Regions from separate parts of the Streptomyces sp. NPDC048248 genome, predicted to be linked through region 2. Evidence: riboswitches for the same ligand, from Rfam matches in the RefSeq annotation. Region 2 holds a riboswitch; each other region holds the start of a gene.
The links. A riboswitch is a leader RNA that binds a small molecule or an ion and turns the genes downstream of it on or off. The one in region 2 is predicted to bind S-adenosylmethionine.

Region 1 (7,722 bases), on a different contig from region 2:
CCGCAGCTGCACATCACGGAGAAGGACGGCTTCCTGGAGGCCGCAAGCGGCTTCGGTGAGCCCGTCGGCCCGAGCTTCTGGGAGCGCGGATGAGTAACGAGACGAGCGCGACCACCACGCGCCGCGGCAAAGCGCCCGCGGGCGAGCGGGTCGCCGACTGGGCGGACGGCCGGCTGGGCATCTACAGCCTCGCCAAGTCCAACATGCGCAAGATCTTCCCGGACCACTGGTCCTTCATGCTGGGTGAGGTCGCGCTTTACAGCTTCATCATCATCATCCTGACCGGCGTCTACCTGACGCTGTTCTTCCACCCGAGCATGGCCGAGGTCGTCTACCACGGCTCCTACGTGCCCATGCACGGGGTCCGGATGACGCAGGCCTTCGAGTCGACGCTGGAGATCAGCTTCGACGTCCGGGGCGGACTCCTCATCCGGCAGATCCACCACTGGGCGGCCCTGGTCTTCCTGGCCGCGATGATGGTCCACATGATGCGGGTGTTCTTCACCGGCGCCTTCCGCAAGCCGCGTGAGGTCAACTGGCTCTTCGGCTTCCTGCTGCTGGTGCTGGGCATGTTCACCGGCTTCACCGGCTACTCGCTCCCCGACGACCTGCTCTCCGGCACCGGCGTGCGGTTCATCGAGGGCGTCATCCTGGCGATGCCGCTGGTCGGTTCGTACCTGCAGTTCTTCATCTTCGGCGGGGAGTTCCCGGGGCACGACATCATCCCGAGGTTCTTCACGGTGCACGTCCTGCTGCTACCGGGCATCATGCTCGGCCTGCTGGTGGCGCACCTGATCCTGGTCTTCTACCACAAGCACACGCAGTTCCCGGGTGCCGGCAAGACCAACAACAACGTCGTCGGTATGCCGCTGCTGCCGGTCTACATGGCCAAGGCCGGAGGCTTCTTCTTCCTGGTCTTCGGCGTGATCTCGGTGATCTCCGCGATCGCCAGCATCAACCCGGTGTGGGCGATCGGCCCCTACCGGCCGGACCAGGTGTCCACCGGCGCCCAGCCCGACTGGTACATGGGCTTCGCCGAGGGTCTGGTGCGTGTGATGCCGGGCTGGGAGTGGAACTTCTGGGGCCACACCGTGAACTTCGGTGTGCTCATCCCGATCGTGGTCTTCCCGCTGGTCCTGGTCGCCATCGCGGTCTACCCGTTCGTGGAGTCCTGGGTCTCGGGCGACAAGCGCGAGCACCACATCCTGGACCGTCCGCGCAACGTCCCGACCCGTACCGGCTTCGGCGTCGCCTGGCTGGTCGCGTACTTCGTGATGCTGATCGGTGGTGGCAACGACCTCTGGGCCACGCACTTCCACCTGTCGCTCAACTCCCTCACCTGGTTCGTCCGGATCGGCTTCTTCGTCCTTCCGGTGCTGGCCTTCATCGCCACCAAGCGGATCTGCCTGGGTCTGCAGCGTCGCGACAAGGACAAGGTGCTGCACGGACGCGAGTCCGGCATCATCAAGCGCCTGCCGCACGGTGAGTTCATCGAGGTGCACGAGCCGCTCGACCAGGAGCAGCTGCACACGCTCACGCAGCACGAGCAGCCCAAGCCCGTGGAGCTCGGTCCGGAGGTCGACGAGAACGGCGTCGCCCGCAAGGTGTCGCGGGGGCAGAAGCTGCGCGCCAAGCTGTCGAAGTCGTACTACGGCGAGGACAGCGTCATTCCGAAGCCCACGGCCGAGGAGTACAAGGAGATCACCAGTGGCCACGGCCACCACTGATCCCCACAGCGCCGTGTAGCCACGGCAGGTAGTACGCCACCCAGAGGGCCCCGTCCGGCGAATGGACGGGGCCCTCCGGCCTGCCGGGGCCTCGGTAGGCTGACGGCATTAGCAGGAGACGATCCAGGAGTGTGGACCATGAACGTTGTGACCCCGGTCGGCGGCGACAGCGTGGCGGCCCACACCTGGCCGGACGTGCTGAATGCCCTGCTCGACGGCCGTGACCTCGCCGCGGACGACACCGCGTGGGCGATGGACCGGATCATGCGGGGCGAGGCCAGCGACGCGCAGATCGCCGGTTTCGCGGTGGCGCTGCGGGCCAAGGGCGAGACCGTCGCGGAGATCTCCGGGCTGGTACGGACGATGTACCGGCACGCCCGGCTGATCGAGGTACCGGGGCCGAGCGTCGACATCGTCGGCACCGGCGGCGACGGCGCCAAGACCGTCAACATCTCCACGATGTCCGCGATCGTGGTGGCCGGCACCGGCGCGAAGGTCGTCAAGCACGGCAACCGCGCGGCCTCGTCCGCCAGCGGCGCGTCCGATGTGCTGGAGAAGCTCGGGGTCAACCTCGATCTCACCCCGCAGCGGGTCACCGAGGTCGCCCAGGAGGCGGGCATCACCTTCTGCTTCGCGGTGAAGTTCCACCCGTCGCTGCGGCATGTCGCGCCCGCGCGGCGCGAGCTGGGCATCCGTACCACTTTCAACGTGCTCGGCCCGCTGACCAACCCGGCGAAGGTGCGCGCGCAGGCGACCGGTGTGGCGGACGCCCGGATGGCTCCCATCCTCGCCGGGGTGCTCGCCGAGCGTGGTTCCTCGGCGCTGGTCTTCCGCGGTGACGACGGGCTGGACGAGCTGACGACGACGGCGACCTCCCGGGTGTGGATCGTGCGGGACGGCGCGGTGCGCGAGGAGTCCTTCGACCCCAGGGACGTCGGGATCCCCCTGGTGCCGGTGGAGGCGCTGCGCGGCGCGGACGCGTCGTACAACGCCGATGTGGCCCGCCGGCTGCTGGAGGGCGAGGGCGGGCCGGTGCGCGACGCGGTGCTGCTGAACTCCGCGGCCGCCCTGGTGGCCCTGGAGCCTTCCGACGCGCCCTTGGCGGAGCAGATCCGGGCCGGCATCGAGAAGGCGGCCCGGTCGATCGACTCCGGGGCGGCCAAGCGGGCCCTGGAGCGCTGGGTGGCCGCAAGCAACGCCTGACCGGCCACGGTGTGACGCAGGCCTCGGTCCGTCCTTCGGACCGGGGCTTGCGCCCGTTCGCCGGTGTGGCATGATTCTGCGCAGGTCACGAGTGACAGCGATGCAGGCCCCGGCCCGCTGTCCGGCAACCCTCCTTCCGTGGCGGGGTGCCCCGGGTGATGACCAGGCCGCAGGCAGCGAGGTCTGTGGCAAGCGCGGATCCCTCGCCAGGGATCCTGGTTGTCGAGGGAGATCTCTCCGTGATTCAGCGAATGCGATAGGGCCCGACGGCCCCTTTTCCGCACCCTTTTCTCTTTGCGCTGCGCCGCCGCGGCTTTCTGTGCCCGTGGCCTTTTCGCAGCGAATTCGCTTATCTCCCAGGGGAGTTCGCCATGTCTGTTTCCGCCGTCGCCGCCGACCGTTCGCTCTGTGCCCCGCTGCCGGTTCTGGGCCGGGACGTCCTCGTCCCGCTCGTGACCGGCGGCGAGGTCGACTACGCCGCGCTCGACTACGCCGCCAGCGCGCCGACCCTGCAGCGGGTCTGGGACGACGTGGCCGGCTACGCGCCGTACTACGGCAGCGTGCACCGCGGTGCCGGGTACCTCTCGCAGCTGTCCACCGACCTGTTCGAGAACAGCCGCGCCACCATCGCCGGCTTCCTCGGCTGCCGCGCCGACGACCAGGTGGTCTTCACCCGTTCGACGACCGACTCGCTGAACCTGCTGGCTGCCGCCCTGCCGCGGGACACCGAGGTCTTCGTCTTCGAGACCGAGCACCACGCCTCGCTGCTGCCGTGGGAGCAGCGTGCGGACACCGTCGTGACGTACCTGAACGCGCCGCGCACCCCGCAGCAGGCGGTGGAGACCCTGGAGAAGGCCCTGGCCGGCCGGGCGGCAGCAGGGCGCGGCCCGGCGCTGGTGTGCGTGACAGGTGCCTCGAACGTGACCGGTGAGCTGTGGCCGGTGCGGGAGCTGGCCGCCGCGGCGCATGCGCACGGCGCCCGCATCGTGCTGGACGCGGCCCAGCTCGCGCCGCACCACCCGGTCGACATCGCCACCCTGGACGTGGACTGGGTCGCCTTCTCCGGACACAAGCTGTACGCCCCGTTCGGTGCCGGAGTGCTGGCCGGCCGCGCGGACTGGCTGCAGGCCGCGGAACCCTACCTCGCGGGCGGCGGCGCGAGCCGCAAGGTCTCGCGGCGTGCGGACGGCGGCGTGGACGTCGAGTGGCACACCACCGCGGCCCGGCACGAGGCGGGCTCGCCCAATGTCATCGGCGCCTACTCCATCGCCTCCGCCTGCCAGGCGCTGACCGAGGCCGGCTTCGAGACCCTGGTCGCCCGCGAGCAGGCGCTGATCGCCCGCCTCCGGGAGGGTCTGGCCGAGGTGCCCGAGGTGAAGGTGCTCTCGCTCTTCGGAGACGACGCCCCGCGGGTGGGCGTCCTGTCGTTCGTCATCGAGGGCTGGAACAGCTCGCACTTCGCGGCGGCGCTGTCGGCCGAGTACGGCATCGGCGTCCGCGACGGCCTGTTCTGCGCCCACCCGCTCGTGCGGACCCTGCTGGGCAGCGAGCCGCAGGAGCCGGGCGAGTGCGGCGCACCGGAGGCGGCGCCGGGGGAGCGGTCGCTGAACGCCATCCGGGTCAGCTTCGGCGCGGGAACGCCCGAGGAGCATGTCGAGCGGTTCGTGCGGGCCGTCAAGGAACTGGTGGCGGACGGTGCGCGCTGGAACTACCGGACCGAGGACGGGCGTTGCGTGCCCGACACCTCGGCCTGACCGGCGCGACACCCCGCCCGACAGCGGGACCCGGCGGTCTTCGCCGCCGGCCTTCGGACGCGCCTGCTACGCGTCCAGGCCGATGGCGAAGGCCGCTTCGAGGTCGTGCTGGGAGTAGGTGCGGAAGGCGATGTGCGTCTCGGTGGAGGCGACGCCGGGCACCTTGCTGATCCGGCCGGGGATGACATCGGCGAGGTCGTCGTGGGCGGCCACCCGCACCATCGCGATCAGGTCGTGCGCACCGGTGACGGAGTAGACCTCGCTGACACCTTCCAGCGCGGCGATCTTCTCGGCGATCTCCGGGATCTGGTCCACGCTGGTCTTGATGAGCACGATCGACGTGATCACGGCTGGCTCTCTCCCTCGGTCGCCGGTTCGTTCCCCCGGGTGGCCTCCACACTATCCCTCCCGTAGCGCACCCATGCGTACAGGAACCCGAGCGCGAACCCCACCACATGGGCGAGGTAGGCGACCCCGGGGCCGCCGGGATCGTGGCGCGCGGCCTGCCACTGCAGGCCGAACCAGAAGAGCAGCACGATCCAGGCGGGGAAGCGCAGCGGCAGGAAGAACAGGAACGGGAAGAGGCTGGTCACCCGGGCCTTGGGGAAGAGGTACAGAAAGGCGCCGAGGACCCCGGAGATCGAGCCGGACGCGCCCACCAGGGTCTGGGCGGACGTCGCGTGCGCGGCCGCGTAGCCGAGAAGTGCCAGATAGCCGGTGGCGATGTAGAAGACGGCGAACGGCAGTCGGCCCATCCGCGCCTCGGTCATCCCGCCGAAGACGTACAGGAACAGCATGTTGCCCAGCAGGTGCAGCCAGCTGCCGTGGACGAACAGCGCGCTGAGCGGGGTGGCGAGCACGGCGACCGAGCCGCTCCACAGGTCGACGGGGATCACGCCCCAGCGCTCGAAGTAGGCGGTCTGGGCCTGCAGCAGGGCGTCGCCCGTGCCGTACATCCGATTGAGGCCGGAGACCGGGCCGATCACGAAGACCGTGCAGCACAGGCCGATCAGCACGTTCGTCACCCGCGAGAACACCACGGCGAGGGACCTGGCCGGGTGCGGGGGCCGGGGGACACCGGGGAACAGAGACGGGGCCGTCATGAAGTGATCATGGCGCAATGCGGGCAATCGGGACAGAGTGCCTCGCCGCGTCCCGGCTCCTGGGCGGACCCGCACCGGCCCCCCGTCAGGCCGTAGGGTTACAGGCAGTACTTTGCGTACTTCCGCAGTCCGACGGCGCACCGCGTGAAACCGCACAACTGCACGAGCACGACGAGCACGAAAGAGGACGACACGATGGCTGTTCCCCTGCCGACGGCCGAGACCCGGTGGCGCTGCACGCTGTGCGGCAACCTCACGCGTTTCGATGTGACCCGCCAGTCCAAGGTGGTGGAGTACCTCCACCTCGACCTGGCCGGGGAGCCGAAGGTGGAGGAGCGCGAGGTCCTGAGTGAGAACATCGAGTCCGTGCGCTGCCGCTGGTGCAACGCGGTCGACCAGATCGAGCTGGTGGACCGGCCGGGCGCGAGCGCCTGAGATCGGAGCGATGCAGCCGTGGTGGAGCGTCCAGAAGGGGAGCCGGGGGCGGAGCGTGCCGCCGCATCCGAGGGTGCGGCCGACGACGTGCTGGACCGCCCGCTGCCCGAGGGCGTCCGGCGCCGTGTGGTGGCGCTCACCGCGGACTCGTTCGGCGGCCTGACCGTCTCCGAACTCCCGCCGCCGCTGCGGCAGTACGCCCGCTTCACGCCCTCCCGCCGCGCCAAGTTCGCCGGTAACGCGATGGCCGCTGCGCTGGAGAGCGACGCGGTCTTCCGGCAACGCATCGCCGGCAAGCTCCGCGAGGCCCAGCCGGAGCTGGCCGCGGCCCTCGACCACGGCACCCCGCCCGCCGCCGCCGACCCGCTGGATGTCGCGGCGGCGGCCTACGTCCTGCGCCCCGACGGCTGGGTCAAGCTCGTCGCGGCGGCCGGCGAGGAGGCCCAGCGGGCCAGTGCCGAGCGGGCCGGCGAGGAGGCCGAGCGGGAGCTGGCCAGGCTCCGCGAGGAGCTGTCGCAGGCCCGTACCGAAGCCCGTGCGGAAGCCGACCGGATCCGGGTGGACCTCGACACCGCCCGCAAGGAGAACGAGTCCCTCCAGCGCAAGCTGCGCAGCGCGCTGAGCGACGTCAAGCGCGGCGAGGCGGCGGTACGCAAGGCCGAGGCCGCGCTGGAGGCCGGGCGGTCCCAGGCGGCCACCGAGAAGACCGCTGCGGACAGCGAGCTGCGCCGGCTCAAGGCCCGGATCGCCGAGACCGAGGCGTCCTTGGAGACCAGCAGGCGGGCCGCCCGAGAGGGGCGCAGCGTCGAGGACATGCGGCTGCGGCTGCTGCTCGACACGGTGCTGGACGCGGCTCAGGGACTGCGCCGCGAGCTTGCGCTGCCACCCGCCAGCGTTCACCCTGCCGACACCGTCGAGGCGGTGGCGCCGGGCCAGATGACACCGAAGGACGTCGCAACCCGGGCGCTTTCGGACATGGACCCGGCGCTGCTCGACCAGCTTCTGGCCCTGCCGCAGGCGCACTTGGTGGTCGACGGCTACAACGTCACCAAGACCGGCTATCCGACGATGCCGTTGGACAAGCAGCGGCTGCGGCTGCTGGGCGGGCTCGCCGTGCTCGCGGCGCAGACCGGCGCGGAGATGACCTGCGTCTTCGACGGTGCGGAACTGGCGGCGCCGGTGCTGCTCGCGCCGCCGCGCGGGGTGCGGGTGCTGTTCAGCAAACCGGGCGTAACGGCCGATGAGTTGATTCGTCAGCTCGTAAGGGCCGAACCGCCCGGCCGCCCGGTCGTCGTGGTCTCCACCGACCGGGAAGTGGCCGACGGCGTGGCGAAGGCCGGCGCCCGGCCGGTCGCATCGGCCTTGCTTCTCAAGCGACTTGCGCGGACCTGAGCCGGGCGGAATCCGGCGGGAAACCGGCGGGAGAATCGCCGCGGACGGTATCTGAGCGTCAAATGCCCATTACTGCCCGTGTGATGTTGGTAAAGCTTGGGCGTGTGA
Region 2 (7,722 bases):
GACGCGCTGTCCGCCGGTGTCCTCCGCGGACAGCAGCCCGCCGGTGCGCCGCACCGCCTCCCGGTCGCCCTCGCCGAGCGCGGCGCACACCCACACCGCGTCGGTGTCCGGGCCGATGGCCGACAGGCCCGAGACGAGCCCGCCGCCGCCGCGCTTGGCGCTCAGCGCGCCGTCCTCCCCCAGGGTGTAGGAGACCGGACCGCGATTGGACGCGACGAGAACCTCGGCACCACTGCGCTCGGAGACCATGCCGCGAGACTAACCCGCGACAGATCCGCTCAAACGTACGGAGTCGGTCAGGCCGCCCGCCGCTCGGCGTATTCGGGGACATCGGCCATCGGAGGCCGCTCCTCGGTGTCCACGTCCGTCGTGCGCGGCACGAATCCCTCCTGGCCGCGATCGAACTGCGTCAGCCGTGGCCGGATCAAGTGGCCGCGGGTGAGGCGCAGTTGGGCGGTTCGGTAGATCGCCGCCGCCATCCTCCCGAGAGCCTGGCCGTCCTGATGGCGGTGCTTGCGGACGCCCACGTCGACCTGCGCCAGGGCGTCCAGGCCGACGGTGTGCAGGGCGTCGACGAGCAGGCCCAGCTCGACGCCGTAGCCGACCGGGAACGGCAGCCGCTCCAGCAGCGAGCGTCGGGCCGCGTACTCACCGCCCAGTGGCTGGACGAAGCCCGCCAGCTGCGGCCAGTGCAGGTTCAGCAGCGGGCGGGCCACCAGCTCGGTGACCCGGCCGCCCTGACCGGCGCCCGAGCCGTCCACGCCGGTCTCCAGCGGCCGGTCGTACATCGCCTTCACGAACTGGATGTCCGGATCCGTCAGCAGCGGGCCGACGATCCCGGAGACGAACGACGGCGAGAACTCGCGCAGGTCGGCGTCGACGAAGCAGACGATGTCGCCGCTGGTGGCGAGCAGCGAGCGCCACAGCACCTCGCCCTTGCCGGGCAGCGCGGGCAGCCGCGGCAGGACGCTGTCGCGGTGCACCACCCTCGCCCCGGCCGCCGCCGCGACCTCGGCCGTACGGTCGGTGGATCCGGAGTCGAGCACCACCAGCTCGTCGACCAGCGGCACCGCCTCGGTCATCAGCTCGCCGCGGATCGCCGCGACGATCGTGCCGACCGTCGCCTCCTCGTCGAGTGCGGGCAGTACGACGCTGACCTTCCGGCCCGTCTGCCGCTTGGCCTCCAGGAGCCGGCCGAGCGGCCGGTCGGCAGCGGACCAGGAGCGGCTGCTCAGCCAGCGCTCCACTTCTTCCAGCACGTCTACGATCTCCTCGGTGGCCGTCGAACGACGACCGTGTGATCCATCTCGCGGTTCGGACGACTATCTCAACCCTCACTGCCTTCGGTTACAGTCTTGAACAACGCGGATCACCGTCGTATGTCGGGGGTGCCGCGGAACAAACGCCTGGGTTTCGGCCCAGCGCCATACCGCTCATCCAGAGGGGCAGAGGGAAACGGCCCGTTGAAGCCCCGGCAACCCTCCAGCCGGTCTTGCCGCCAGGACGCTGATGTCCCGCGCGCGTGAGGCTCCCGGCTAGGGAAGGTGCCAAATCCGTCTCGTGGCGAGATGCGCCGCGAGGAAGATGAGGAGAAAGGGCCTCGCCTCCATGGCTGTGCAAGTCACCGAAAACACTCCCTCCGTCGCTCTCGGTCCCGCCGCCGCGCTCTCCTGCCGCGAGTGCGGACAGCGCTTCGACCTCGGCCCGATCTTCGCCTGCCAGGAATGTTTCGGGCCGCTCGAAGTCGCGTACGACCTGCCGAGCGGCGACCCGGAGGCCCTGCGGAAGCAGATCGAGGCCGGCCCCGACAACATCTGGCGCTACGCGCCGCTGCTGCCCGTCCCCGCCGACGTCGCGGACAAGCCGAACCTGAACCCGGGGTTCACCAAGCTGGTCAAGGCCGACAACCTCGCCCGTGAGCTGGGCGTCACCGGCGGTCTGTACGTCAAGGACGACTCCGGCAACCCCACGCACTCCTTCAAGGACCGCGTCGTGGCGATCGCCGTCGAGGCGGCCCGCGCCTTCGGCTTCACCACCCTGTCCTGCTCCTCCACCGGCAACCTCGCCGGTGCGGTCGGTGCCGCGGCGGCCCGCGCGGGCTTCCGCTCCTGCGTGTTCATCCCGCACGACCTGGAGGCCGGCAAGGTCGTCATGGCCGCGGTCTACGGCGGCGACCTGGTCGGCATCGAGGGCAATTACGACGACGTCAATCGCTTCTGCTCGGAGCTCATCGGCGACCCGCTGGGTGAGGGCTGGGGCTTCGTCAACGTCAACCTCCGCCCCTACTACGGCGAGGGCTCCAAGACACTGGCGTACGAGATCTGCGAGCAGCTGGGCTGGCAGCTGCCGGACCAGATCGTCATCCCGATCGCCTCGGGCTCGCAGCTGACGAAGATCGACAAGGGCCTCAAGGAGCTCATCGCGCTCGGCCTCGTCGAGGACAAGCCGTACAAGATCTTCGGCGCGCAGGCCGAGGGCTGCTCGCCCGTCTCGACGGCCTTCAAGGCCGGCCACGACGTGGTGCGGCCGCAGAAGCCGAACACCATCGCCAAGTCGCTGGCCATCGGCAACCCGGCCGACGGGCCGTACGTGCTCGACATCGCGCGCCGTACGGGCGGTGCGGTGGAGGATGTCAACGACGAGCAGGTCGTCGACGCGATCAAGCTGCTGGCCCGGACGGAAGGGATCTTCGCGGAGACCGCGGGCGGTGTGACCGTTGGCGTGACGAAGAAGCTCATCGACAGCGGTCTGCTCGACCCGTCCCTGTCCACGGTCGTCCTGAACACCGGCGACGGCCTCAAGACGCTTGACGCCGTCGCCCCGACCACGGGGCCCTCGGCGACCATCCGCCCGAGCCTGGACGCGTTCCGCGCGGCCGGTCTGGCCGGCTGACCCGCCGTACGCAGCCATACGGCCGCCGTACGCAGCCATACGGCCGGCGAGCGCAGCCGTAGGCAGTCGCACAGCCCCGAACTTGTACTCCGAAGTCGCTGGAAGGCAGAACCCATGAGCGTCAACGTCCGCATCCCCACCATTCTTCGCACCTACACCGACGGCAAGGCCGAGGTCGCGGCAGACGGCGCGACCCTCTCCGAGGTGATCGCCGACCTGGAGAAGAACCACCAGGGCATCGCGGCCCGGGTGCTGGACGACGCGGGCAAGCTGCGCCGTTTCGTGAACGTCTACGTCAATGACGACGACGTGCGTTTCGAGCAGGGCCTGGAGACGCCGACGCCGGACGGGGCGGGTGTCTCGATCATTCCGGCAGTGGCCGGCGGGTGCTAATTCGCGCCATCTCTTCTCTCGCTTGACTGGAATTGCCCCGTCCGCCGAAAAGCGGACGGGGCAATTCCGTTCTGTGAAAGGGGATACCATGGCGATGATCCCTCTCCGCGCGCGTGCCGAACGCATATGAGACCGCGGCGAGTTGTGCCCAAAGTGTGTGCGGCATTTGTCGCCCAGGTGCGTTATGCCCGGCCCGGCTTGCCCAGGGAAAGCGGTGTTTCACCGCATATTGCCGATTCTCCGGCGCCAGAATTCTCGTCCGATTGACCTGTTGCGCTGGGCAGTGGTGCAGATACATTCAGCGGCGGTCGACGCGTTCCGGCGCACACCCCGCGGGCCTTTCGGGGGGTGAGGTCTGACCCGGGTCCGCGGAGTGCGGTCCTGTGCAAGGGCCAGTAATAGGGGAGTTAGGCATGGCTCAGGGCACCGTCAAGTGGTTCAACGCGGAGAAGGGGTACGGCTTCATCGCGGTCGACGGTGGTGCGGATGTTTTCGTCCACTACAGCGCGATTCAGATGGACGGCTACCGCACCCTTGAGGAGGGTCAGCGGGTCGAGTTCGAGATCTCGCAGGGCCAGAAGGGGCCGCAGGCGGACATGGTCCGGGTGGCCGGCTGAAGCGCCGACCGACTGCAGCGTGATGAGGGTCCGCATCCCTGAGGGGGTGCGGGCCCTCTGCTGTGTGTCCGGTGGCCGTCGTGTCCGGCGGGTGTCCGGTGGGCGTCCGGAGGGTGGGCCATCGCGGGAGGCGCTTGCACTCGCACCCCCCGAGTGCTAATCATTGCGTTAGCACTCTCCGAGTGAGAGTGACAGTTAAGGACCGACTCGGTGAGGTCGGCAGGCCGGTGGGGCAAGGAACCACAGGCTCGCAGACCGTCCGTCGCGGGCGCCAGCGCGGTCCGGAGCAATCCACCCCTGTCCGGGAGGACCACTTCACATGGCCAAGATCATCGCGTTCGACGAGGAGGCACGGCGCGGTCTCGAGCGCGGGATGAACCAGCTCGCCGACGCCGTCAAGGTCACCCTCGGCCCCAAGGGCCGCAACGTCGTCCTCGAGAAGAAGTGGGGCGCCCCCACGATCACCAACGATGGTGTTTCCATCGCCAAGGAGATCGAGCTCGAGGACCCGTACGAGAAGATCGGCGCCGAGCTGGTCAAGGAGGTCGCGAAGAAGACGGACGACGTCGCCGGTGACGGCACGACGACCGCGACCGTCCTGGCGCAGGCGCTGGTCCGCGAGGGCCTGCGCAACGTAGCCGCCGGCGCCAACCCGATGGCCCTCAAGCGTGGCATCGAGAAGGCCGTCGAGGCCGTCTCCGCCGCCCTGCTCGAGCAGGCCAAGGACGTGGAGACCAAGGAGCAGATCGCCTCCACCGCCTCCATCTCCGCCGCCGACACCCAGATCGGCGAGCTCATCGCCGAGGCGATGGACAAGGTCGGCAAGGAAGGCGTCATCACCGTCGAGGAGTCCCAGACCTTCGGTCTGGAGCTGGAACTCACCGAGGGTATGCGCTTCGACAAGGGCTACATCTCGGCGTACTTCGCCACCGACATGGAGCGTATGGAGGCGTCGCTCGACGACCCGTACATCCTGATCGTCAACTCCAAGATCGGCAACGTCAAGGACCTGCTGCCGCTCCTGGAGAAGGTCATGCAGTCCGGCAAGCCGCTGCTGATCATCGCCGAGGACGTCGAGGGCGAGGCCCTGTCGACCCTGGTCGTCAACAAGATCCGTGGCACCTTCAAGTCCGTTGCCGTCAAGGCTCCGGGCTTCGGTGACCGCCGCAAGGCCATGCTCGGCGACATCGCCATCCTCACCGGTGGCACCGTCATCTCCGAGGAGGTCGGCCTCAAGCTGGAGAACGCCGGCGTCGACCTGCTGGGCCGCGCCCGCAAGGTCGTCATCACCAAGGACGAGACCACCATCGTCGACGGTGCCGGTGACAGCGAGCAGGTTCAGGGTCGTGTGAACCAGATCCGCGCCGAGATCGAGAACTCGGACTCGGACTACGACCGCGAGAAGCTCCAGGAGCGCCTGGCGAAGCTGGCCGGCGGCGTGGCCGTCATCAAGGCCGGTGCCGCCACCGAGGTCGAGCTCAAGGAGCGCAAGCACCGCATCGAGGACGCCGTTCGCAACGCGAAGGCGGCCGTCGAGGAGGGCATCGTCGCCGGCGGTGGCGTGGCCCTGCTCCAGGCCTCCGCGGTCTTCGAGAAGCTCGAGCTCGAGGGCGACGAGGCCACCGGTGCCAACGCGGTGAAGCTGGCCCTGGGGGCCCCGCTGAAGCAGATCTCCGTCAACGGCGGCCTCGAGGGTGGCGTCGTTGTGGAGAAGGTGCGCAACCTGGCCGTCGGCCACGGCCTGAACGCCGCGACCGGCGAGTACGTCGACATGATCGCCGAAGGCATCATCGACCCCGCCAAGGTCACGCGCTCCGCGCTGCAGAACGCCGCCTCCATCGCGGCGCTGTTCCTCACCACCGAGGCCGTCATCGCCGACAAGCCGGAGAAGGCGGGCGCTGCCCCGGCCGGCGGCGGCATGCCGGGCGGTGACATGGACTTCTGATCCTCCCGGATCAACTGTCCTCACGTTCGCAGGGGCGGCACCTTCCTTCCAGGAGGGTGCCGCCCCTGCGGCGTTTCCATGGGCCGCGGTGCTGTGGCTACAGCCGTCGCCGTCGGTCAGCGGGCGTGGTCCTTGAGCTTTTCCGTCTTCAGGGTGATACCGATGGGCCGGGGATTTCGATGAGGCTTCCGTAGGGGTGCGAGACCCGGATCGGATGCTTGCCGTTCCTCGGTTCGCTGTACACCGTGACGGTGCACGTGTCGCGGTCGATGAGGAGCTATACGGGGATGCCGGCGACAGCATGACCGTCGAGCTTCTCGTGACGGGGACGGCGGGCACGGCGGGCATGGCGGTCGGTTTCGGCGTGAGCCCCGAGGGCGCCGGACGTGTCCGTATGCCATGTCGGCTGTCCAGCGGGCATGGCATACGGACACGTCAAGCGCGGGCCCGTTTCGGGGGCACGGTGTGGCGCAGGGGTCAGACGTTCGCCGGTTGGGCGTCCGGGTCCTGGTGGTCGGGTGTCGGGGCGGGAGCGCGGCCGCTGTCCGGGACGGCGGTCGGGGTGGTGGGGGCGGCGCCGGTGTCGGCATCGGTGCGGGTGTCGGCGTTCAGGTCTGTGAGCATCTGCTTGCTGAAGCCGAAGAAGTAGGTGGCGAGGAAGCCGACGACGTAGCCGACGGCCAGGCCCATGGCGTAGACGGCGATCGTGGTGCCGACGCCTTGGTTGCCCTTGACCAGGGGGAAGAGGGCCCAGCCGGACGGGCCGATGGCGGTGGAGCCGACGGCGTCGCCGAGTTGGTTGAACAGACCGACGAAGCCGCCACCGAAGGCTCCACCGACGCAGGCGGTGATGAAGGGGCGGCCGAGCGGGAGTGACACGCCGTAGATCAGGGGCTCGCCGACGCCCAGGAAGCCTGCCGGGAGGGCGGACTTGATGGTCGTACGCAGGGAGCCGTTGCGCGGGAGGCGGAGGTAGACGGCGAGGGCGGCGCCGACCTGGCCCGCGCCCGCCATGGCGAGGATGGGCAGCAGAACGGTGTAGCCCTGCTGCTCGATGAGGGTGGTGTGGATGGGGATCAGGGCCTGGTGGAGGCCCAGCATGACCAGGGGGAGGAAGAGCCCGCCGAGGACGAAGCCGGCGAAGGCACCGCCGTGTGCGAGCAGCCAGTTGGCGAAGCTGCCGATGGCGGTGGAGACCTCCCCGGCGGCGTACATCAGGCCGAAGATGGTGACCAGGCCGGTGAGGAGGACCGTGAGGGTGGGGGTGACGAGGACGTCGAGCGCCTCGGGCACCCACTTGCGGCACCACTTCTCCACCTGGACGGCGAGCAGGGCAGCGGCCAGCGCGCCGAGGACGCCGCCCTGGCCGGGGGAGAGCTTCTGCCCGAAGGCGGTGATGTTCGCGACGCCCGGGAAGACGATGATCGCGGCTACCGCGCCGCCCAGGATGGGGGTGCCGCCGAACTCCTTGGCGGTGTTGTAGCCGACGAACACGGCGATCAGCGACATGAATCCGGAGGCCATGGCGGCCAGTGCCGGGACGGCCGAGGGCAGCCAGCCGAGGTTGGTCAGCAGGCCGTTGATGCCCGCGACGATGCCGCAGCCGATCAGGGCCGGAATCAGCGGGACGAAGATGTTGGCGATCCGGCGCAGGAAGAGCTTGACCGGGGTGGCGTTCTTCGCCTTCTGGCGGGCCTTGAGGGCTGCGCCCTGGGCGGCCAGTTCATCCGCGGTGGTGGAGTGCGACGCAGCGGGGTCGGACTCCGGTGCCGGGGCGGCGGTGGCGGGCTCGGGGGCTGAGGGTGTGGCGGTGGCCGGTTCGGGGGCGGTGGCCGGTTCGTGAGTGGTGGCGCGCGCCTCCTCGACCAGTCGCTC
Region 3 (7,722 bases), on a different contig from region 2:
AGAAGACCATCTCGGGACAGAGGTTGTACCGGCCGAGGCGGCACTCGGCGCAGGAGCCACAGGGCGTGCCGGGCTCGATGGAGACCCGCCGGCCCACCTCGTGCCGTTCCGCCCCGGGGCCGCATGCGACCACGGTGCCGGCGGGCTCGTGACCGAGGACCATCGGTTCGGCCATGACGAAGTCACCGATCCGGCCGTGGCGGTAGTAGTGCACATCGGAACCGCAGGTGCCGACCGCGTCGACCCGGACGAGGACCTGGCGCGCCCCGGGGGAGGGGACCGGGCGTTCCTCGATGACGAGCTGTTCGGGGCCGTGGAGTACGGCGGCGCGCATGGTGGCGGGTGTCTGGAACATGGAGGGGGCGCGGCCTTTCATGAGCAGGCTGGAGGTGTGTCCACCATCGGCAGCCGGGTGCGTGCGGTGGGGGGGAGGGGAGGAGGACGATCAGGCGAAGGTCCCCGGGGCCGGCTCCTGTGGCCGGCTTCCCGCGGTGACGGTGTGGGCTTCGGGCCGCATGCCGTCGCCGGGCGAGGTGACGTACAGGCAGAGCACCGCGTTGACGAGGAGCAGTCCCGCGTAGATCCACATGAGGCCCTGGAACCCGAACGTGCTGTAGGAGACGGTCCCGATGAGCGGGCCGACAGCGACGCTCAGACCGGCGCCCAGCGTGTAGACGCCCATCACCTGGCCTCTGCGGTCGGGTGCCTGAGCGATCATCATCGCCGGCAGAGGAACGTAGCCCGCGAGCCCGGCTCCGTAGACCGCGACCGCGATGGCGGCCACGAGGAAGTCGTAGCCGGCTGCCGCGGGGAGGTAGTAGCACAGCAGGCACCCGAGGGCCCCGAGCACACCGCCGAACAGGGCGCAGGTCTTGCGGCCGCTCCAGTTGTCTCCGAGCACACCGAAGACCAGGAGGGCGCCCAGGTTCGTGACCATCATGATCACGAGCAGGGTGTTCCACTCCCCGTCGCTGAACCCGAGGTCCCTGACGAAGAACGGCATGAAGACCCACATGCCGAAGGAGGGGGTGGTGTTGATCAGCCGGATGATCAAGCTGACCCCGAGCTTGGGCTTCTCGAAGAGGATCTTGAAGGTGCCCAGCAGCTCCGTGCGGGGGTCGCGGCCGGGCGCCAGTCCCGTGAACCCGGTGCGCTCGCGCAGCAGGAGCAGGACGATGAGGGAGCCGGCGGCGACCATCGCCAAGGAGAGCCACAGTGTGGAGTAGAAGCCGATCATCGGCATGGCCGCGGCGAACAGGAAAGAGCCGATGATGGGGTAGCCGGAGCTGTAGGCGAACCAGAACCAGCCGACGGCCTTGCTCTGATGCTCCTTGGGGGCCACCGCCATGATCCAGGACAGAAAGCCGTAGGCGAACATCGGGTAGCCGAAGCCGCGCACGCCGTAGGTGATCATGACCAGGCCGTAGCTCTCGGCGGGGATGGCCACCGTCAGCATCAGGACGTGGAAGACCACCCAGATACCGGCCCCGATCGCCATCACGCGCCGCGGGCCCCATCTGTCGGACAACAGGCCGGCACCCAGGAACGAGGCGATGGCCGCGGTGACGCCGTAGACGGTGATGATCGCGCCCGCGCCGGTCTCCGAGAACCCGAGGTCGGTACCGAAGAACTTCGACAGGTAGCTCGTCTCGACACCGTCGCCGATCATGAAGAACAACAGACCGACGTAGCCCCGGACGAGCGGCTTGGGGATGCCGATCCGGTCGATCGGATGCCGCCGGTAGGAGGTCTCTGCGGGTGTGCTCATGCCTGTGTCACTCCTGCCGGCGCGAGGCGCGTCCTCCGGTCGGCGCCCGTGAAGGGGGCTCCGGCTTCGGTGAGGTCTTCATGCGCGGAGCTGTCGAGGAGAAGTGGGCCGAGGCTGAGCCCGGCGGAGTCCCGCGAGCCCCTTGAGGCCACCGCCGCGGTCGCCCGGCCCTGGCCCCGGGGTGGGCCGGGAAGGTCGGCAACAGGGGGCTGACCTGGGCCGTTGGCTACGTCTGTGCGCAAGGGCTCGCTCCTCACTTCCTTGTGGATTGACGTGGACAGTAGCCATGAAGTTACGGTGCCGCAAGCGTTTACATCTCATTAAATGTGTGAAATCTTGCGTACGAGAATCACTGAAAGCGTGGTCGGAAGTGAGGGAGGCGGCTCGGGGGGCGAAGGGGCCGGCCGAGCATCCGGGGCCCGGCTGGGCGGTCATCTCAGGTGGGCCGTTGGGTAGTCTGCGGTCGTGGGAATCGAACGGAGCCCTGACCGCTGGTTGGAAGACACGCGGACGTCCTACGACACCGTCGCCGCGAGCTATGCCGACCAGGTACGCAACCTGCTGGAGGAGGCGCCCGCTGAGCGCGCGGTCCTGGCGCATTTCGCCGACCTGGTGCGCAGCCGCGGAGGCGGGCCGGTAGCAGACGTGGGATGTGGGCCGGGGAGGGTCACGGCCCACCTGCATCACCTGGGTGTGGAGGCGTTCGGGATCGACCTCTCACCCGGCATGATCGAGGTGGCCCGACGGGACCACGTCGGTCTCCGGTTCGCGGTCGGCTCCATGACGGACCTCGACCTCGCTGACGGCTCGCTGGTCGGCCTGGTCGCCTGGTACTCGCTCATCCACATCCCCGACGAGGAGATCGGCTCGTCCTCGCGCACTTCCGGCGAGTGTTGTGGCCGGGTGCGCCGCTGCTCCTCGGCTTCCACGTAGGTGATGAGACGGAGTTGAAGACGCAGGGCTATGGCGGCCATCCGATGAAGGTCTACGTCCATCGTCGACAGCATGGCCGGATGGCCGCCTGGCTGAACGACGCCGGCTTCACCGTCGAGGCGCACTGGACGCTCACCTCCACGGAGAGCAAACGAGGCGGAATCCTTCTTGCGCGCCGGGAGCCCGATGCCGAGTGAGTTCCGTCAGTGGCGCCGCCGAGAGGCGTGCCGGGGCAGGGCGAGGAGTTTCAACAGGCTTACGTGTTGAGGGACTCGACAGACTTGCGCGTGCTCCCTTTGCCGGGCGGGGCGGCAGGGCGAACGCGACAGGATTGACCACCTCGTCCGGCTGGGCCCGCCACAGATCTCCACCGCAGATCTCCGCACATGCTCACACCGTCGGCCGTGCTGTGTCACCGTCCGGGCCGGTCTGTTCGCACGACCGAAACATCGCGTTCGCAGACCGTGGCGCGGCGTCGGCTCCGCCGTCTCAGCCTCCGGTCGGCGACGTTGACATCCCTTCCGCGGCCTGTCTAACTTACGGCGCATCTCGGTCATGAGTGTCAGCGACAAGCCCTGGCTGGCTGACCGGCAACCCTCGCATCGCGGTGGGGTGCCCCAGGTGACGACCGGACCGGACGATTTTTTCGGTAAGCGCGAGGCCCCGCGGGGCGGACTTGGTGATGGTGACGGCGATGTACGCAGCTCCGGAGATGGCCGCATGGCGGCGCTACGGTCGCGTCGTGACGTCCGTGAACCGTCCGGTGGATCTGCTCCGTGTCAACAGCGCCCTGTGTAGTGCTTTCTGTCGTACCGTCCGCCACCGCGAGTCCGCGGACGGCAGCTGAAGCGCCGACGTTCTGACCTGCGTCGGATGTGTCCCGGACGCATCGGATGCGTCGGAGACGTCCGGTTCATCTGAGGCAGCCGGCGTTCTGACGCCCTGAGGGGCGTGGCGTTGGATTCGCCTCTCACCTCCCTGCCCCTGTGCCGCTCCGTCTCGTGTGCTGCGGCACGGCGCAGAGCCGTGTCTCTGCGCCGTGCCGTAGCCGCCCCGGCGGCCGGGGTGTTCATACCTGCTGGAGTCCTCCATGAGTGAACGTGTCGGCTCTGCTGTGTCCTCCGGCTCAGCACCCCCCGTCGAGGCGGTTCCCCGTCCCGAGCCCTCGCCGCCCGCACCGCCCCGGCCGCCGGCGCCGCAGCGGGTGCTTCCGCTGCGGCGCCCCGGACGCTGGATCGCCACGGCGATCGTGCTGGTGCTGGTCGCCCAGATCGTGCACGGCCTGGTGACCAACCCCTTCTACCAGTGGGGCCGTTTCCTGTATTGGTTCGTGCGTCCCACGACCCTCGACGGGCTGTGGATCACCCTTCAAGTAGCGGCATACAGTGCGGTGTTGGGCCTCCTTGGCGGCATTGTGCTCGCGCTGGCGCGGCTCTCCGGGAGTCCGGTGCTGCGCGCGATCAGCTGGACCTACGTCTGGCTGCTCCGATCGGTGCCGCTGATCGTCGTGCTGCTGTTCCTCTACAACTTCAGCGCCCTCTACAAGACGCTCAGCCTTGGGGTGCCGTTCGGCCCCGCCGTCATCACCTTCGACGAGTCGCGGCTCGCCACCGACATGGTCGTAGCCGTCGTCGGCCTCAGCCTCAACGAGGCGGCGTACGCGGCGGAGGTCGTCCGAGGCGGCCTCCTCTCCGTCGACCAGGGGCAGCACGAGGCATCGGCCGCACTCGGTCTGCCGAGGGGCTATCAGTTCACGAAGATCGTCTTTCCGCAGGCCCTGCGCTCCATCACCCCGAACTACGTCAACCAGCTGATCGGCCTGATCAAGAGCACCTCGCTGGTGTTCTACGTGTCGCTGCTCGACCTGTTCGGCTCCGCACAGAGCATGGGTGCCACCTACCCCGGGGACATCGTGCCGCTGCTGCTCGTGGCCACCGTCTGGTACCTGATCCTCACGAGTCTGGTGTCCATCGTCCAGTTCTACGTCGAGCGGTACTACGCCCGCGGCGCCACGCGAAGTCTGCCGCCGACCCCGTTGCAGAAGCTGCGGGCCGGTCTGCGCGAACTGCGGGCCCGCATACGCAGGGAGACCGCCGTATGAGCACCGAGACCACCAACACCCCGGGCGCCGAAGCGTCCACCGAGACCACCGCGACGACCGAAAGCACGAATGCCGTGAAAACCGTCGGGCCCGCCAGAACAAGCGAGACCCTCGGGGCGAGCCCCGCGACCGTCGAAGTGCATGACGTGCACAAGTGGTACGGCGCCCATCAGGTCCTCGACGGCGTCGAGTTGACCGTGCGGCCGGGCGAAGTGACCGTGATCTTGGGCCCGTCCGGCTCCGGCAAGTCCACCTTGCTGCGGGTGATCAACCACCTGGAGAAGCCCGAGATCGGCCATGTCAGCATCAACGGGGAGCTGATCGGCGTACGGCGTCACGGCGAGCGCCTGAAGGAGCTGAGCGAGCGGGTCATCCTGACGCAGCGCAGCCGCATCGGGTTCGTCTTCCAGAACTTCAACCTGTTTCCGCACCTCACGGTGTTGGACAACGTGGCTGCTGCCCCGGCCGCGACCGGCAGGCTGAGCAGGCCGGAGGCCAGGGATCTGGCGCGCGAACTGCTCGGCCGGGTGGGGCTCGCCGACAAGGCCGGTGCCTATCCGCGGCAGTTGTCCGGCGGCCAGCAGCAGCGCGTGGCCATCGCCCGCGCCCTGGCCCTGCGCCCCGGAGTCATCCTGTTCGACGAACCCACCTCCGCACTCGATCCCGAACTCGTCGGCGAGGTGCTGGCCGTCATCAAGGACCTGGCCACCAGCGGTACCACGCTGGTCGTCGTCACCCACGAGATGGGCTTCGCCCGCGAGGTGGCCGATCGCGTGGTCTTCATGGACGGCGGCCGGATCGTCGAGCAGGGGCCGCCGTCGGAGGTGCTCGACCACCCCGAGCACGAGCGGACCAGGGATTTCCTGAGCAAAGTGCTCTGATCCCGGCCGTCGGCCACCTGCTGCCCCCGAACCCGCGGCCCGCCGGGTCCGCGTCCCCACACCTTCATCACGCCTCACCGCACACCGAATAAGGACTGCCATGTCGCCCCTCAGCCTTCGAAGCCGACTCCTCCGAGGTCTCACCGCGGGAACCGCCGTCGCCTCCCTCGCCGCCGGGCTCGCCGGATGCGGGGGCGACAGCGACGCGTCCACCCACCCCGACAGCGCAACGGACGGAACCGTCACCGTCGGCGCCGTCTCCAACGGCGCCGCCAAGGAGACCGAGCTCAAGGTGTCCGAGGTGAAGTCCATCAGCGCCAAGCTGCCCGCCTCCGTCGCCAAGAGCGGCAAGCTGGTGATCGGTGTCGGCGCCCTGCCCTCGGGCTCCGCCCCACTGACCTACGTGGGGGATGACCAGAAGACCCTCACCGGCTCCGAGCCCGACTTCGGCCGGCTGGTGGCCGCGGTGCTCGGCCTTGAGCCGGAGCTGAAGAACTTCACCTGGGAGAACCTCTTCGTAGGTGTCGACAGCGGCAAGGTCGACCTCGCCGTCTCCAACGTCACCGACACCGAAGAGCGCAAGAAGAAGTACGAGTTCGCCTCCTACCGGAAGGACAACCTCGCCTTCGAGGTGCCCAAGGCGAGCAAGTGGACCTTCGACGGGGACTACAAGGTTCTCGCGGGCAAGACCGTCGCGGTCGGGGCCGGCACCAACCAGGAGAAGGTGCTGCTGGAGTGGCAGGCCAAGCTGGCGAAGGAGGGCAAGAAGCTCACGGTCAAGCACTTCCAGGAAAGCAACAGCACCTACCTGGCGTTGAGCAGTGGGAAGATCGATGCCTATTTCGGTCCGAACCCCTCGCTCTCCTACCACACCACCCGGGTGGCGAAGACCCCCAACCCGACCCGTATCGGGGGCACTTACTCCGGTGCCGGTGCGTCCCTGCAGGGCCTGATCGCGGCCACCGCGAAGAAGGACAGCGGCCTGGCCGAGCCGGTCGCGGACGCCATCAACCACCTGATCGAGAACGGGCAGTACGCCAAGTGGCTGGCCGCATGGAACCTCTCCAATGAAGCCGTCACCAAGTCCGAGGTCAACCCGCCCGGCCTCCCGACCGACAATTCCTGACCCTCCTCTCCTCCTGGCCTCGGCCTGGGAACCCCTCAGAGCGCCCAGGGACCTCCGCCGCCCACACCCAAGGGCGGCGGAGCCCTGGCACCCCGGCCCGCCTGTAGCAGGCCGGGCCCTGCCGCGGAGATACCGGACACCATGTCCACCAGCGTTTCCCACCCGTACACCGCACCGTGCGGCGAACCCGCCCACGAAGCGGCGCGGCTCGGGCTCGAAGACGTACCGGAGGCCCCCCACCTGATGGCCGAGAACCGGCCGGGACCGTGCCGGTGCGCACCCGCGACGAGCGGGCGGAACAGACCGAGGCGTCGGACCGTTGACCCTGAAGACGCCGAGCCGGAAGGGCGGAGGTGACCGCGGATGATCCGTCCAGCGCGTCTGCGTGTCCCGAAGCTCCTCCCGCGCCGCCCCGTGCATCTGTACTCGCGGCCCCACATCGATCTGCACCGCGTAGCCGGCGCGCTCTGTTGCTCCTGACCTGTTACCGCGCGGCCCGACCCACTGGGTGAGGGCCTGCTCTCTCGTACGGTCGATCAGGAAGGCACCCTCTCTCGTGACCTCATCACGTTCTTCCCTGCCCGCTTCGCCCTCTCCACTGCACCTCGCCGTCGCCCTCGACGGCGCCGGCTGGCACCCGGCGGCCTGGCGCGAGCCGGTGTCCCGGCCCCGGGACCTGCTCACCGCCGGCTACTGGGCCGATCTCGTCGCGGAAGCCGAGCGTGGGCTGCTCGACTTCGTGACCATCGAGGACGGTCTCGGGCTCCAGTCCTCGGAGTTCGCCGGCCCCGACGGGCGCACCGACCAGGTGCGCGGCCGTCTGGACGCGGTCCTCATCGCCGCCCGCACGGCCCCGCTGACCCGGCACATAGGAATCGTGCCGACCGTGGTGGCCACTCACACGGAGCCGTTC

Region 1: it holds a riboswitch for S-adenosylmethionine, as region 2 does, so the genes downstream of both, ACGFZW_RS08255 (aminotransferase class V-fold PLP-dependent enzyme) here and thrC (threonine synthase) in region 2, are expected to answer to the same signal.
Region 3: it holds a riboswitch for S-adenosylmethionine, as region 2 does, so the genes downstream of both, ACGFZW_RS02325 (amino acid ABC transporter permease) here and thrC (threonine synthase) in region 2, are expected to answer to the same signal.

The regions. Positions count from the first base shown of each region.
Region 1 is NZ_JBICZL010000003.1:493,720-501,441, forward strand. Features, by position in the region: gene ACGFZW_RS08240 (Rieske 2Fe-2S domain-containing protein) at 1-93, shown strand, start outside; gene ACGFZW_RS08245 (cytochrome bc complex cytochrome b subunit) at 90-1,727, shown strand; gene trpD (anthranilate phosphoribosyltransferase) at 1,866-2,930, shown strand; SAM riboswitch class IV at 3,014-3,131, shown strand; gene ACGFZW_RS08255 (aminotransferase class V-fold PLP-dependent enzyme) at 3,302-4,684, shown strand; gene ACGFZW_RS08260 (Lrp/AsnC family transcriptional regulator) at 4,751-5,032, opposite strand; gene ACGFZW_RS08265 (rhomboid family intramembrane serine protease) at 5,029-5,787, opposite strand; gene ACGFZW_RS08270 (hypothetical protein) at 5,983-6,222, shown strand; gene ACGFZW_RS08275 (NYN domain-containing protein) at 6,241-7,614, shown strand.
Region 2 is NZ_JBICZL010000009.1:302,872-310,593, reverse strand. Features, by position in the region: gene ACGFZW_RS21560 (trehalose-6-phosphate synthase) at 1-249, opposite strand, end outside; gene ACGFZW_RS21555 (glucosyl-3-phosphoglycerate synthase) at 297-1,259, opposite strand; SAM riboswitch class I at 1,431-1,591, shown strand; gene thrC (threonine synthase) at 1,609-2,892, shown strand; gene ACGFZW_RS21545 (MoaD/ThiS family protein) at 3,007-3,285, shown strand; gene ACGFZW_RS21540 (cold-shock protein) at 3,699-3,902, shown strand; gene groL (chaperonin GroEL) at 4,222-5,847, shown strand; gene ACGFZW_RS21530 (PTS transporter subunit EIIC) at 6,325-7,722, opposite strand, start outside.
Region 3 is NZ_JBICZL010000001.1:482,844-490,565, reverse strand. Features, by position in the region: gene ACGFZW_RS02340 (NAD(P)-dependent alcohol dehydrogenase) at 1-355, opposite strand, end outside; gene ACGFZW_RS02335 (MFS transporter) at 446-1,768, opposite strand; partial or broken gene ACGFZW_RS02330 (class I SAM-dependent methyltransferase) at 2,240-2,898, shown strand; SAM riboswitch class IV at 3,253-3,363, shown strand; gene ACGFZW_RS02325 (amino acid ABC transporter permease) at 3,792-4,802, shown strand; gene ACGFZW_RS02320 (amino acid ABC transporter ATP-binding protein) at 4,799-5,683, shown strand; gene ACGFZW_RS02315 (ABC transporter substrate-binding protein) at 5,784-6,809, shown strand; gene ACGFZW_RS02310 (putative leader peptide) at 7,173-7,289, shown strand; gene ACGFZW_RS02305 (LLM class flavin-dependent oxidoreductase) at 7,366-7,722, shown strand, end outside.